DNA from 4 places in the Devosia beringensis genome. Region 4 is predicted to be linked to each of the others. Evidence: predicted binding sites of a transcription regulator. Region 4 holds the regulator's gene; each other region holds the start of a gene.

Region 1 (3,710 bases), 1.3 Mb from region 4:
GCAGAGCGGTCAGCGCGGGCCCGGTCATAGAAACGGCGCTCCTCGATAACGAAGTATTTGCGTTCCGTAGTTTCGTTTGCCTTGTTGAAATTCGTCATCTTGTCCCCTGGGCCTTCTGGCCGTGCAGGGGCAAGATGGGAGCGCAAATCTAACGCGCGCTCACCGAAGTCCGTACAATTGTACGCTCCGCAGGCCGGCTACACCCATCCAGACAGGCCCAACCTGCCATTTAGATTCCGCGGCGCGATAAAAATCAGGCGCCGTAGTGCGTTAATATCGTTAACGGCGCGGTAACCATGGGTCCACAATTGACCCAGCTGACTGGGCCTGGAGCGGCGTGACGGCAGGATCATCGGGCCGAGGCCGGGTTGCAGCGGTCAGCGGGCGGCAATATTCGTGGTCAGGCAAGATCGCCCGGCTCGTCCGTCACCAGGCGCAGGGTTGGCTCGGGCTTGTCCGCCCTGCCCTCGCCGCCTTCCCAGCCGGGCGGCATGATCTGGCTGGATTTGGCCCCCAGTTCGCGCAGCATTTCCACCTGGCGCACCATATTGCCCTTGCCCGAGGACAGCTGGCCCTTGGCTGCGTCGAAGCTGGTGCGCGCCTTATCGAGATGGCCGTCAAGCTTGTCCATGGATCCGAGAAAGCCGACGACCTTGTCATAAAGCGCGCCAGCGCGGCTGGCGATTTCCTCGGCATTGCGGTGGCGCTTTTCGATGTCCCAGACATTGCGCACGGTGCGCAGCACGGTCATCAGCGTGGTCGGCGTGGTCAGCATGACGCCCTGGCTCATGCCGTATTCCACCAGCTTGGCATCGGCTTGGATGGCGGTAGCCAGCGCGGACTCGATGGGCACAAACATCATCACATAGTCCATCTTGCTCTGGGCATGACGCTGGTAGGTCTTGTCGCCCAGCGTCTTGATGTGGCTGCGGATGGACACGATGTGGGCTTGGAGGAACCGGCCCTTCGCCTCGTCCTCGCAGTTCACATAGGCCTCAAAGGCCGTGAGCGAGACCTTGGAATCGATGACCAGCCGGTCATTGTTGGGCATGAGCACCTCGACATCGGTGCGCACGCGGCTGCCGTCCTCGGCAGTGTGGCTGGTCTGGGTGATGAATTCCTCGCCCTCGCGCAGGCCGGAGCCTTCGAGAATGGTCGAGAGGATCATTTCGCCCCAAGCGCCCTGCGTCTGGGAATTGCCCTTGAGCGCCCGGGTCAGGTTCTGCGCCTCGGTGGTGATCTGCAGGTTGCTGGCGGCCAAAGCGCGGATCTGTTCGCCCATGGTGGCGCGATCGCGCAGCAGCTCGCCCTGGAACTCGACGATCTTCTCGTTGAGCGGCTTGAGCAGCACGTCGACCTGTTCGCGGTTCTGCTTGGAGAAGGTCTCGCTATGGCTTTTGAGCACCTCGCCGGCAATGGACTTGAACTCGTCCGTCATGTGCTGGCGGGCTTCGAGGAAGCGCTTGAGATTTTCCTCATACTGCTTGGTCTGTTCGGCCATGCTGGCGCGCAGGCCCGCATTGTCGGCGCGCAGCGAGCTGGCCCTTTCGCGCTCGATGTCCAGCAGTTCCTCGCCGCGCTCGCGTTCCTGGGCCAGTTGATGGTCCAGCTCATGGATGCGGCTGTCACGCTCGCCGAGCTGGGTGAGAAAACTGGTGCGCAGCTGTTCGACGGCCTGTCCGGCCGCAAGCTCCGCCCGCGCAGCGCTGGCGCGCAAGGCGCCGAGCATGATCGTCCCCAGCAGCAGGACGAGCAAGAGGGCGCCGAACATGGCGGCGATGGGGAAGGTAACCGGCCAGTCGCCGAGCATAAAAATCACTGTGTCCATGGCCGGAGTCTAGCCGATTCGGCGCGTTCCTGTAATGTTCTGAGCAGCCAGCATTCCGGGCCTGCTGCCACAAGAGTTGACCTCAAGCGCGGAAATACCATATCGAGAGGCACTTCCCCAATTGCCGGACCTCAACCATGGCCATCCGCCCCATTCTTGTCATTCCCGATGCACGCCTGCGGGCCGTTACCGATCCGATCATCGAGGTGGATGACGAGATCAAGGCGCTGGCCGCCGACATGCTCGAGACCATGTATGATGCCCCCGGCATCGGCCTGGCTGCGCCGCAGATCGGCGTGATGAAGCGCATCGTGGTGATGGATCTGGCGGGCGAGGACGAAACCCCCACGCCGCTGGTGATGATCAATCCGGAGATCACCCATTTCGGCGAGCAGATGCAGGTGACCGAGGAGGGGTGCCTCTCCATCCCCGAGCTCTATTACGAAGTCGAGCGCCCCAATGAGGTCACGGTGAAATATACCGATCTCGAGGGCAAGGAAGTCATCACCGAGGCCGAGGGCAAGCTGGCGGTCTGCATCCAGCACGAGCTCGATCACCTCGATGGCGTGCTCTATATCGACTATCTCAGCCGCCTCAAGCGCGACCGGGTGATCAAGAAGTTCGAAAAGGCCGCCAAGCGCGCTGCCGGCTAGCCGGACGCCTCACCTCACCCGGGTGGCCCAACAAGGAAACTCTGCTGCATGCGCGTCGTCTTCATGGGTACGCCCGAATTTTCCGTGCCGACGCTGACCGAAATCGTCTCGAGCGGGCATGAGGTCGTGGCGGTCTATACGCGCGCGCCCAAGCCGGCCGGACGCGGCCAGGAAGAGCGCAAGTCGCCCGTGCACCTGGCGGCAGAGGGCTTCGGCCTGCCGGTGTTCACGCCGCGCTCACTCAAGGGCGAGGCCGAGCAGATCGTGTTTGCCAGCCATGATGCCGATGTTGCCGTGGTGGTCGCCTATGGCCTGCTGCTGCCCAAGCCGATCCTCGACGCACCGCGGCTGGGTTGCCTCAACCTGCACGGCTCACTGCTGCCGCGTTGGCGCGGCGCGGCCCCGATCCAGCGTGCGATCATGGCGGGTGACCGCCAGACCGGGATCCAGGTCATGCAGATGGAGGAAGGCCTCGACACCGGCCCCATCGGGCTGGGCGAAGTCATCGCCATCGGTCCGGACATGACGGCCGGCGAGCTGCACGACACCATGAAGATTGTCGGCGCCGACCTGATGGGCCGCGCCTTTGCGGCGCTGGAGCGCGGCAGCCTGCAATTCACCCCGCAGTCCGATGAGGGTGCCGTCTACGCCAAAAAGATCGAAAAGGCCGAGAGCCGGATCGACTGGTCGCGGCCGGCCGCCGAGGTGCACAATCTCATTCGCGGGCTCTCGCCCTTTCCCGGCGCCTGGTTCGAGATCGAACTGGGCGGCAAGCCGGTGCGGGTCAAGGCGCTGCGCTCGACCCTGGCGGAGGGCTCGGCTGATGCCGGCACATTGCTGGACAATCTGACGATTGCCTGCGGGACGGGCGCCGTGCGCCTGACCCAGGTGCAGCGCGAGGGCAAGGGCGCCATGGATGGCGCGACATTCCTGCGCGGCGCCGGACAATTGCCACCAACCGTTGCCTGACCATGCCGCGCTACAAGCTTACAATCGAATATGACGGAACCCCGTTTGCCGGCTGGCAGCGGCAGAAGACCCATCCCAGCGTGCAGCAGACGCTGGAAGAAGCGATCTGGCGGATGTCCGGCGAGAGCGTGACGCTGCAGGCCGCGGGCCGGACCGATGCCGGCGTGCATGCATTGGGCCAGGTGGCCCATGTCAATCTCAGCAAGCAATGGGACCCGTTGCGCATCCGCGAGGCGCTGAACTTTCACCTGCGCCCCAAT
Region 2 (3,710 bases), 920 kb from region 4:
AGCACCGGCAATTTGGGCCTGATGCGCGAATTGGGTGCCGACGCCGTCATCGACTACAAGACGACCGATTTCGCCCGGACCGGCGCGCGCTATGATGTGGTCATGGACACGGTCAACCGGGTCTCGGTCGGCCAGTTTCGGAAAATCGCTGCCCTTGGAGCGTGCCTGCTGGCTGTCGATGCCGGCGGGGGCATGTTCCTGCGCGCTGGCCTTGCCAGACTTTTGCGAGGGCCCCGGATCATTGTCGGCATGGCAACGGAAACGCTGGCGGACCTCGAGACCATCCGCTCCCTGGCGCAGTCGGGTGCAATTCGGGCCACGATCGACAGCACGCTGCCGCTGGCGCGCATCGCGGAGGCACACGCTCTGGTCGACAGCGGTCGCAAGCGCGGCGCGGCGGTGATCACCGTAGCGGAGGCAAGGCCGGGCGTGCCCGCATCATGAGAACGCGGCGCCGGGAGGACCCGGCGCCGCCTGAAACGCGCTGATGCTAATGGGCCGCGTGGCCCGGCATGCCGCCGCCTTCGGGCTTGCGCACGAAGAAGGCGGTGAGGACGGCGAAGAGCGAGATCACCGCGCCAACAAGGAAAGCCAGCTGGATGCCGCCGGCCAGGGCGCTGACCGGTTCGAGGCCGTCGCCGGCCAGGGCCTGGGTGCGGATGGTCATCAGCGCGACGAAGAGCGCGATGCCCGCGGCGCCAGCCACCTGCTGTACCGAGCCGAGGATGGCGCTGCCATGGGAGTACATTTCCTTGCGCACCGAGCCCAGGGCGGCGGTGAACAGCGGGGTGAATACCAGAGCCAGGCCGATGCTGATGATGATGTGGCCGACCAGGATGGCCCATACCGAGGTGTGCTGGTCAACGCGGGTCAGGGCCCAGAGCACGGCCGATACCAGGGCCGTGCCGGGCACCAGGAGCTTGGTGGGGCCGATACGGTCATAGAGCCGGCCGACCGGCGGCGCCAGCAGGCCCATCAGAAGGCCGCCGGGCAGCAGCAGCAGACCGGTCTGCAGCGTGTCGAGACCGAGCACATTCTGGGTATAGATGGGCAGCAGGATCACGGTGCCGAACAGGGCCATCATGGCGACGGCCATGGTCAGCACCGAGAAGGTATAGTTGCGCGACAGGAAGGTGCGCAGGTCGAGCAGCGCCTTGTCCTGGCGCGACAGCACGATCTGGCGCCAGACAAAGATCGCCATGCCGACGAGGCCGACGACCAACGGCAGCCAGAGCGGGAAGGCCGCGCCGACATGCTCGCCCTCGCCCAGGCTGGACAGGCCATAGACCAGGCCGCCAAAGCCGACCGCCGAGAGCAGCACCGAAATGATGTCGAGCGGCGCATAGCGCGGCGTGGTGACGTTCTGCATCTTGCTGCTGCCCACGGCAAGGGCGCCCAGGGCGATGGGCAGCATGAGGATGAACATCCAGCGCCATTCGAGATAGGCCAGGATGAAGCCGCCAATGGTGGGGCCAATGGCCGGCGCTACCGAAATGACGATGGAGATATTGCCCATGGTCTTGCCGCGCGATTCCGGCGGCACCAGGGTCATCACCGTGGTCATCAGCAGCGGCATCATGATGGCAGTGCCGACGGCCTGGATGATGCGGCCGACAATCAGCAGTTCGATGCCGGGGGCGGCGGCGCAGATCGCGGTGCCCAGGGTAAAGGTCGACATGGCCAGCATGAAGACGGGGCGGGTGTTCATGCGCTGCAGCAGGAAGCCGGTAATGGGGATGACGATAGCCATGGTGAGCAGGAAGGCCGTGGTCAGCCACTGCGCAATATTGGGCAGGATGTTCAGATCGGCCATCAGCTGGGGAATGGCCACGCTCATCATCGTCTCGTTGAGAAAGACGACAAAAGTCGAGCCCAGCAGCAGCGCGATCACCAGCCGGTTGCGGGCGGCATTGTCAGTAATGTCCGGCGGCGCGCCGTCCATTGTGGTGTCCTGGGTGGTCATGAAAAGCTATCCCTCGCATAAAATCCGGCAGTGTCGCCAGCATGACGGCCGGCAGTGGCTGAAATCGACGCCAGCATGGTCGTTTGCCGTGACAATCGGTGTCAGCAATGGGTCGACCCGCGACGCCAGCGCCAGCGGGGCGGAGGCAACACAGTGAAACAGTTGTGGCAACCGGGCTGGCCAGGCCAGGCCGCGCGACACAGCGGGATGGCTTAATCCGGATCCTCGGCAGCGTCCATTCGCCCCATCACATAGCTGCCTTGTGCGACCGGGCGGGTAGCTGACCCTGCAGTACCAAAGGTGAACAAACACGGTATTGTTCTTGTTCTGTTCTGCGGGAACTGTTACATCCTGGGACGCGTTGTTCAGTCACGATTCGACTGCTTCACGTTCGGCAGGAGACGTTTGCATGGCCCTTTATCAAGCCCCGTCCTTTGAAGCGCTCGAGCAGCTCAGCCGCAGCCGCGACGCCGACCTGGCGCGGCGCGAACTGCTCGATGTCAGCCGCATCCGCGGCCGAGGCGCGCAGAGCAATCGTAACGGCCGGTTCGAAAAGCAGACGCGCGAGAGCTTCGATGACGGCTGGGACAATGTCGAGCCGCTGTCGATCTTCGAGACCGTGGAACACAACGAGCGCGCCAAGACCATCATCACGTCCAATGACAGCCCGGACATCGGCTTCGAGCGCTCGATCAATGCCTATCGCGGCTGCGAGCATGGCTGTTCCTACTGCTATGCCAGGCCGACGCATGCCTTTCTGGGCCATTCGGCCGGCATCGAGTTCGAGCGCGACATCTATGTCAAAACCAATGCGGTCGAGGCGCTACGCGCCGAGCTGGGAGCAAAAAGCTACCGGGTCAAGCCCATTGCCATGGGCACCAATACCGACCCCTACCAGCCGGCCGAGCGCAAGCACAAGCTGACGCGCGGCATTCTGGAAGTCATGCTGGAGACCAAGCATCCGGTGATGATCACCACCAAATCATCGCTGATCATCCGCGATCTCGACCTGCTGACTGAACTGGCCAAGCTGGGCCTGGTCAAGGTCGCGATCTCGATGACCTCGATGGACCACAAGCTCAGCCGGCGCATGGAGCCGCGCGCCTCCTCCCCTGCCCGGCGGCTCGAAGCCATTCGCCTGCTCAGCGAAGCGGGCGTGCCGGTGGCGGTGTTCGCTTCGCCGATGATTCCGGCGATCAACGACATGGAGCTCGAGCGCATTCTCGACGCCGCGGCGGCGCAGGGCGCCACCAGTGCGCAGATGATCCTTCTGCGGCTGCCGGGCGAGGTGCGCGACGTGTTCCGCGAATGGCTGCTGCGGCACTTCCCCGACCGGGTACGCCATGTGCTGGCGCTGGTGCGCGATACGCGCGGCGGCAAGGATTATGACAGCCGCTTCGGCACCCGCATGACCGGCGAAGGGCCCTATGCCACGCTGCTGCGACAGCGTTTCGACAAAGGCCGCGAGCGCTATGGCCTCGACGGCAAGCTGCCCGGGCTGCGCAATGACCTGTTCGTGCCGCCCAAGGTCGAAAGCGCGCAGATGAGCCTGTTCTAGGCCGGCGCGCCAAGCGGAATGCGCAGCGTGTCGCCGATGATGTCCAGCACGGCCGGATCGTCATAGCCATCGGCGGAGAGCACGGCACCGGCGGCGCGCAACTGGGCATCGTCGAGGCTGGTGCGCAGGCCGATGGTGGCGAGGCCCGCCGCTGTGGCCGAGGCAATGCCGGTGCGTGAATCCTCGAAA
Region 3 (3,710 bases), 1.4 Mb from region 4:
GTGCCGCAGGTGTTTGCGGCGGCCTGAGGCGGACTACTGCGCTGGCGCCTGGCTTGGCGCCGGCGAGGTCGCCTCGGCATTGGCTTCGCGCAACTGCTGATAGGCATTGATGCCGCCCAGCGAGGTCGAGATGGCGATGACCACGATAAGGGCACCAAGCACCAGAATGACGATGCGACCGCGGTTGAGGGCGAAGGGGCTTGGTTTTGGTTCGTCCATGATGGCCTCGAACTGAGTCTGCAGATGCACGAGGGAGCGCGTGCTGGCAGATTAGTCATGCACGACAATGGCTGCAAAAGTAAGGCGTGGGCTGCAAAAGCAAGGCCTGACGGCATAAGCCGCGGTGCCTCTCCCCCGCGGGGGAGAGGCGGGCCGGTGGATTACACCAGCGGCTTGAGATTGGCCTCGATGCTGGCGCGGCGGCTTTCGAGGAAGGGCGGCAAAGCCAGGGTCTCGCCAAGGCTTTCCATCGGCTCGTCGGCGGCAAAGCCGGGGACGTCGGTGGCAATCTCGAACAGGATGCCATTGGGCTCGCGGAAATAGAGCGAGGTGAAGTAGAAGCGCTCCACTTCGCCGCTCGAGCGAATGCCGGCCTGAGTGACCCGATCGATCCAGAGCCGCAGGCTGTCCTGATCGGGCGTGCGGAAGGCAACGTGATGCACGCCACCGGCACCGGGCCGGGCTGGCGGCAGCGCGGGATCGACAACAACATGCAGCTCGGCGCCCGGGCCGCCGGGGCCCATTTCAAAGACATGAGTTTCCGGCGTGTGGCTGGTCATGGCGTAGGAGCGGACCTTGCGCATGTTCATCACCTGGGTGAGCACGGCTTCGGTACGATCTAGCCGCGGCACGGCCATCGAGATGGGGCCCAGGCCGATGATTTGGCGTTCAGCCGGTACCGGCGACTTGGCCCAGGGCACGACCTTGTTGACCGCATCAATCACCATGCGGAAGCGCTGGCCCTCGAAATCCTCGAAATCGAGGGAGAGCTGGCCGTTGCGCTCCTTGATGGCGCTGGTGCCGACGTTTTTCGTCTGCAGGTGGTTCTTCCACCAGTTCAGGCTGTCCTCGCTGTCGACGCGCAGGCCGGTGCGGCTGACGGTGTGGTTGCCGCGCTGCTCGCGTGCCGTCTCGAAATCAAAGAAGGTCAGATCGGCGCCCGGGGAAGCCACGCCATCGCCATAGAACAGGTGATAGGCGGTGGTCTGGTCCTGGTTGACCGTCTTCTTGATCAACCGCATGCCCAGTGTCTGGGTATAAAAGGCCAGGTTCTTCTTGGGCTCGGCGGTGACCGCCGTGAGGTGATGGATGCCTCCGAGTTCGAGCGTCATGGTCATATCTCCTGAACTGGCGCGGGTGCCGCGCTGCTGTTGCGGTAGATGTAGAGGACCGCGACCAGTTTGTGCAGGCTGACAATACCGACAGACTGATGTCGATACTTGAACAAAGGTGCTGCTATGCCGCGGTCAGGCGGCGGGGGTGCGTAGGATTTTTGCCATGGACCTGCCCTTGGCGAGCTCGTCGATGAGTTTGTCCATGATGCGGATTTCGCGCATTGTTGGCTCGGCAATTTCCTCTACCCGCACCCCGCAGATGACGCCGGTGACCAGGGATCGGGCCGGGTTCATGGCCGGCGCCTGGGCGAAGAAATTTTCCAGCGTCACGCCCGATGCAATGGCCTGGTCGAGGCTTTGCCTGTCATGGCCGGTGAGCCAGAAGAGGATTTGGTCGACTTCCTGCCGGGTGCGGCTCTTGCGTTCCGCCTTCGTGACGTAGAGCGGATAAATGCTGGCAAAGCTGTAATTGTAGACCCGCTGATTGGTCATGACCGAGCGCCTCCCACCCAGGGGCAGTCTAAAGCATGTTGTGGGCGCGGCAAGCGTCGTTAGCGGTCGGCGTGTCTTGGGTCAGCGATCACGATTGCCCGAGACCTGTCTTTTTGACATGTCCCTCGCCAGCCCGATGCGTTATCCCTTGCAGGAACATAAAGGGAACAATCATGGCCACGCTGACACTGCGCCGGAAGCTGGCAATCCTCGTCGATGCCGCAAAATACGATGCGTCCTGCGCATCATCCGGTACCGAAAAGCGCAGCAGCGCGGGGACCGGCGGCATCGGTTCGACCGAAGGCAGCGGCATCTGCCACTCCTATGCGCCAGACGGCCGCTGCATCTCGCTGCTCAAGATCCTGCTCACCAATTTCTGCGTTTATGACTGCGTCTACTGCGTCAACCGCTCGTCGTCCAATGTGGCGCGGGCGCGGTTCAGCGTCGAGGAAGTGGTCAAGCTGACGCTCGATTTCTACAAGCGCAATTATATCGAGGGCCTGTTCCTCTCCTCGGGCGTGATCCGCTCGCCGGACTATACGATGGAAGAGCTGGTGCGGGTGGCTCGAAGCCTGCGCGAGGAGCACCAGTTTGCCGGCTATATCCACCTCAAGGTGATACCCAATGCGGCGCCTGAACTGCTGGTCGAGGCGGGGCGCTGGGCCGATCGGCTCTCGACCAATATCGAGATGCCGACCGATATCGGGCTCGAGGCGCTGGCGCCGGAGAAAAAGCCGAGCGAAATCCGCACCGCCATGGCCAATGTGCGTGGCAAGCTCGACGAAGCGGGGCCGGACAAAAAGGCGCGGGCCAAAAAGCCGAAATTTGCTCCCGCCGGGCAATCGACGCAGATGATCGTCGGTGCCGATGCGGCCGATGATGGGGCCATTCTTAACCGGGCGGCAGGGCTCTATTCGGGCTACAAGCTGCGGCGGGTCTATTACTCAGCCTTTTCACCGATACCCGATGCCAGCGCGCGCCTGCCGCTCAAGGCGCCGCCGCTGATGCGCGAGCACCGGCTCTACCAGGCCGACTGGCTGATCCGGTTTTATGGCTTTGACGTCCCCGAGATCGTTTCGGGCGGCGAAGACGGGCTACTCGACCTCGTCATCGATCCCAAGCTCGCCTGGGCGCTCAAGAGCCGGGCGCGCTTTCCGGTCAACGTCAACCGTGCCGACCGGGAAATGCTGCTGCGGGTGCCGGGCCTTGGCACGCGCAGCGTCGAGCGGATCATCGCCACCCGCCGGCATCACAGCCTGCGGCTCGATGATGTGGCGCGCATTGCCGGCACAATCGACAAGATACGCCCTTTCATCGAGGCGGTGGACTGGACGCCGGGTGGATTGACCGATGATGCGCGCCTGCGCGCCCGCCTCGTGCCACCGCCGGAACAGTTGAGCCTGTTCTGATGCATGTCGTCCGCCTGCTGGCCCCTAATGACTTTGCCGAATGGCGCGGCAAGGCGCGGCAATTGCTGGCGGCGGGTTTATCCCCCGGGCAAGTGGAGTGGCGTATGCTGGGCGATGCCGGTGGTTTGCTCGACGACGTCGACGCCATGGCTCTGCCCCAGGCCGATCGTCCGATCGGCTCGGTGCCGCGGCAATTCCTCGATCTTGCGCAACAGGCCATCTGCCATGCCGATCCGGCGCGCTTTGCCGTGCTCTATGACCTGCTCTGGGCGCTGCAAAGCAATAACCGATTGCTTGAAGACGCGATACTCAGTGCTAACAGTCTGTTAACGAAATGGGCCTCTGCGGTACGGCGAGACAGCCACAAGATGAAGGCCTTTGTGCGCTTCAAAGCCATTGGCGATGACAGCGGGCTGGAGCGCTATGCGGCCTGGTTCGAGCCCGAGCATTATACGCTCGAAATGACGGCGCCGTT
Region 4 (3,710 bases):
CCTGTGGATCTGGCGCTTCGGCGACTATGTCGGCAGCGACGAGTTCGGCAACCAGTACTATCAGGACAAGAAAGCCGACCGGCGCTATGTAACCTATGCCGGTCCAGCCGACGCCTCCACCATCGGCAATGGCTGGCATGGCTGGATGCATCACCGCACCGACGTGGTCCCCACCAAGGCCAATTACGTGGCCAAGAGCTGGGAACTGCCGCACCAGGAAAACCTGACCGGTACGGCGGAAGCCTATCGCCCCGATGGCAGCCTGCTCAACAAGGGCGAGCGCCCGCGCGTCACCGGGGACTATGACGCCTGGTCGCCTGAATAGAGCGGGCGCCTTGCGCCATCTCACCTTTATCCTGCGCCGTGCCGCGGCGCTGCTCGCGCTGACGGCATTGGCTAGTGCCGGCCATATCGGTTCGGCCATGGCGCAGCCGATTGCCAATCCGGTTGCGGCCTTTGCCGGGCTCGACAAGATCACCGGCCGCATCACCCGCTTTGATGTCTATATTGACGAGACGGTGTTGTTCGGCGCGCTCGAGATCACCCCGCGCGCCTGCTACAGCCACCCCGTCACCGAAGCGCAGCGCGTGTCGGCCTTTCTCGAGGTCGACCAGCGCAGTCTGACCGGCACGTCCAAGCGCATCTTTACCGGCTGGATGTTTGCCGACAGCCCGGCGCTCAATGCCGTGGACCACGCCGTCTATGATGTGTGGCTGGTGGAGTGCAAGACCAGCACCGATATCCCGCCGCCCGACGCGCGCGACTGATCGCCGCTCGCTCTTCCGAGCCTGTCGAATCCCACTCCTGCTGATCGTCGTCCTCACACTGCCACGCCCCAGCGTGCGGGAGCGGCAGAAGACTGTCGCAGCAGAAGTGAGAGGAGCCCATCGTGCTGACCACCCCGATCATCCAAGACCAGGCCGCAAGGCCCTATGCCTATATCGATTTCACCGTCACCATGGCGGAGATGAAAAAGGCCGCCGATGAAGGCTTTCCGGCGCTGTTTGCCGGGCTGGCCAAGCTCGGCGTCGCGCCCATTGCGGCGCCGTTCTTCAACTATCGCCGCATCGACATGGCCAGGACGCTCGATATCGAGGTCGGCGTCCCGGTCGACCGGGTCGCGGCGCCGGACGGCGCGATCAAGTTCGGCGAATTGCCGGCAGGCAAATATGCGGCCATGACCCATACCGGTCATTATGACGGACTCTATGACGCCACCGCCATGCTGATCGGCTGGGCCAAGGAGCGCGGCATTGCCTGGGATGTGGTGGAAAAAGGCGATGGCGACCATTTCGCCTGTCGCCTCGAAATCTACGAAACCGACCCGTCGGCCGAACCGGACCCGGCAAAATGGGAGACAAGGCTGCTGTTCAAGACGGCTGGGTAGGGCGGTCAAACCAGCCCTCAGGCATGCCTTACCCCGGCGCCGCGCTCAAATGCTCATGCACGATCTGCCAAGCCTGAGCGCGGCACTGCAGCACCGTCGTGCCCCTGCCGCTGCCAGATGCGGCCCGGCCATTGATCGTGGCGGTCCAACAAAAGCGGTAGATGCACGCGGCGGCCCGGTCATCCCGGGCCAACCAATGCAGATCTTCCAGCCAATAGCTTTCGTCACGCAGAACCGCCCAAACCGATTCAAAGGCCTGGGCAATCGCCGTTATGCCGGCATGCGATCCGTCGTTGAACCAGAACACCGCGTCCGGGGCAATCAACGGCAGCAAGACCTCGAACCGGTGCTCGTTGATCAGCGACCCGTAGCGTTCCATGACGCCTTCGGGGCCGATCGCTGCCATCAGTACTTGCGCAACAAGCCGACCAGGCGACCCTGGATCTTGACCCGGTCGGGCGGGAAGATGCGGGTCTCATAGGCCGGGTTGGCGGCTTCGAGCGCCACGGTATTACCCTTGCGACGCAAGCGCTTGAGGGTGGCTTCTTCATCATCCACGAGAGCCACGATGATCTCGCCGGTGCTGGCCGCGTCCTGCTTCTTAATCAAGACGGTGTCGCCATCGAAAATACCGGCATCGATCATCGAATCGCCGCGCACTTCGAGCGCGTAATGCTCGCCGCTGCCCAACATTTCGGGCGGGACCATGATGGTGTGAGAATGGTTCTGGATCGCTTCGATGGGCGTACCGGCCGCGATACGGCCCATGACCGGAATGGCGATCGGCCTGGCATAGTCCTCGGCCGCTGATATGCGCGAAGGGGGGCTGGCTACCTTGCCCAGATTGCCCTCGATCACCGAAGGCTCGAAGCGCGCCTTGCGGCCGCCCAGCGAGGGGTTCATGGAATCGGGGAGCTTGAGCACTTCGAGCGCCCGGGCCCGGTTGGGCAGGCGACGGATAAAGCCGCGCTCCTCGAGGGCGGTGATCAGGCGATGGATGCCCGATTTGGAGGCCAGATCCAGCGCATCCTTCATCTCGTCGAAGGAGGGCGGAATGCCGCTTTCCTTCATCCGTTCGTGGATGAACATCAACAGCTCGTGTTGTTTGCGCGTGAGCATGGGCCCCTCGGGATTAGAATCGGAACATAGACAGAACGACTATAGGTGTTCCGGTTGTGTTCTGCAAGTCATCCGTTCCACGCCTGTATTGCAGGGATATCCGGGCGGCAGTTGTGAGGTGTGACTGCGCATTGCTTCGCGGCAGGGCGCCGATCCAGCGGCCAGTATTGTATTAACAGAGCATTGACAGACTGTGTTCTGTTGTCGGCATATGGGAGGTGAATACGGCAAGTCTATCGCGGGGGCGAGATTGAACTTTGGCATTGTAAACTTTGGTCGGGCCGTGGTCTTTGCGCCGCCAGTCGAGACGGGCTGGCACTTCGACAATGCGGGGACCATTGCCGGAACTGGCAACGCAGCTGACATCGCCGTTGCCGACATGGACGGCGATGGCGATCTGGACGCTGTCGTCGCCACAGGTGGCGCGGTAGTACTGACCAATGACGGCACGGGCGCGTTCACTGCTGGCGCCTCCCTGTACGCCAATTCGATCAGTGTGGCGCTTGCCGATCTGGACGGCGATGGCGACATGGATGCGGTGTTCAGCAGCCCCCACAATCCCGGCACGATCTGGCTCAATGACGGCATGGGCAATCTCACCCAAGGTGCGCTGCTGATTGAGGAGGACAGCGGCTACAGCGTCGAGGTCGGCGATTTCGACGGCGATGGCGATGTCGATATCCTATCGGTGGGCGATAGTCATACGCGGCTGTTCAGCAATGATGGAACTGGTGCCTTTATTCAGGGCTGGGAGGCGCCGATTTCCGGTGCGCGCCACGCCGTCGTGGCCGACTTCGACGGGGACGGAGACCTCGATTTCGTGACGAGCCACTCGTCCAACAGCAAACTCATTTATGTCAACGACGGCTCCGGCTCATTTGTGAGCCAGATTGCCTTTGCTGACGCGGAGGACATGACAAACCTCTTTGATGCTGGGGCCGCAGGCGACGTCGATGGTGACGGGGATATCGATATCGCCACGCGCGTACGCAACGGCAGTGGCGACCGGATATTTCTAAATGATGGATCGGGCAGCTTTACCGATAGCGGGCAGCGCCTGGCGCAAGGCCCCGGCCGCCTTGAACTCGCCGACTTTGATGCAGACGGTGATCTCGACCTTATTTCAGCGGCCTGGGCGGCGTATCCCACCGTGGTCCTTGAAAATAGCGGTAACGGTGTCTTCGTGGAGGTGCAGCGTTTTGCC

What was found. The regulator LexA, encoded in region 4, represses DNA repair genes until DNA is damaged. The targets are predictions, from matches to a motif close to TGTTCNNNNTGTGTTCNG.
Region 1: a site for LexA is predicted at 1,853-1,870, ahead of GDR53_RS05220 (DNA recombination protein RmuC). Genes of this name have one in related genera too.
Region 2: a site for LexA is predicted at 2,281-2,298, ahead of GDR53_RS03545 (PA0069 family radical SAM protein). Genes of this name have one in related genera too.
Region 3: a site for LexA is predicted at 1,979-1,996, ahead of GDR53_RS12135 (putative DNA modification/repair radical SAM protein). Genes of this name have one in related genera too.

The regions. Positions count from the first base shown of each region.
Region 1 covers NZ_CP045422.1:1,071,103-1,074,812, forward strand. The annotation lists gene GDR53_RS05215 (ATPase inhibitor subunit zeta) at 1-98, opposite strand, end outside; gene GDR53_RS05220 (DNA recombination protein RmuC) at 401-1,828, opposite strand; gene def (peptide deformylase) at 1,966-2,481, shown strand; gene fmt (methionyl-tRNA formyltransferase) at 2,530-3,450, shown strand; gene truA (tRNA pseudouridine(38-40) synthase TruA) at 3,453-3,710, shown strand, end outside.
Region 2 covers NZ_CP045422.1:716,227-719,936, forward strand. The annotation lists gene GDR53_RS03535 (NAD(P)-dependent alcohol dehydrogenase) at 1-444, shown strand, start outside; gene GDR53_RS03540 (MDR family MFS transporter) at 491-1,963, opposite strand; gene GDR53_RS03545 (PA0069 family radical SAM protein) at 2,373-3,521, shown strand; gene GDR53_RS03550 (HAD family hydrolase) at 3,518-3,710, opposite strand, start outside.
Region 3 covers NZ_CP045422.1:2,470,231-2,473,940, forward strand. The annotation lists gene mnmA (tRNA 2-thiouridine(34) synthase MnmA) at 1-27, shown strand, start outside; gene GDR53_RS12120 (hypothetical protein) at 34-219, opposite strand; gene GDR53_RS12125 (ring-cleaving dioxygenase) at 381-1,331, opposite strand; gene GDR53_RS12130 (DUF2200 domain-containing protein) at 1,467-1,826, opposite strand; gene GDR53_RS12135 (putative DNA modification/repair radical SAM protein) at 2,000-3,235, shown strand; gene GDR53_RS12140 (UdgX family uracil-DNA binding protein) at 3,235-3,710, shown strand, end outside.
Region 4 covers NZ_CP045422.1:3,847,183-3,850,892, forward strand. The annotation lists gene GDR53_RS18700 (NADH:ubiquinone oxidoreductase subunit NDUFA12) at 1-325, shown strand, start outside; gene GDR53_RS18705 (DUF2155 domain-containing protein) at 336-767, shown strand; gene GDR53_RS18710 (GyrI-like domain-containing protein) at 890-1,387, shown strand; gene GDR53_RS18715 (YybH family protein) at 1,416-1,793, opposite strand; gene lexA (transcriptional repressor LexA) at 1,793-2,506, opposite strand; gene GDR53_RS18725 (FG-GAP-like repeat-containing protein) at 2,757-3,710, shown strand, end outside.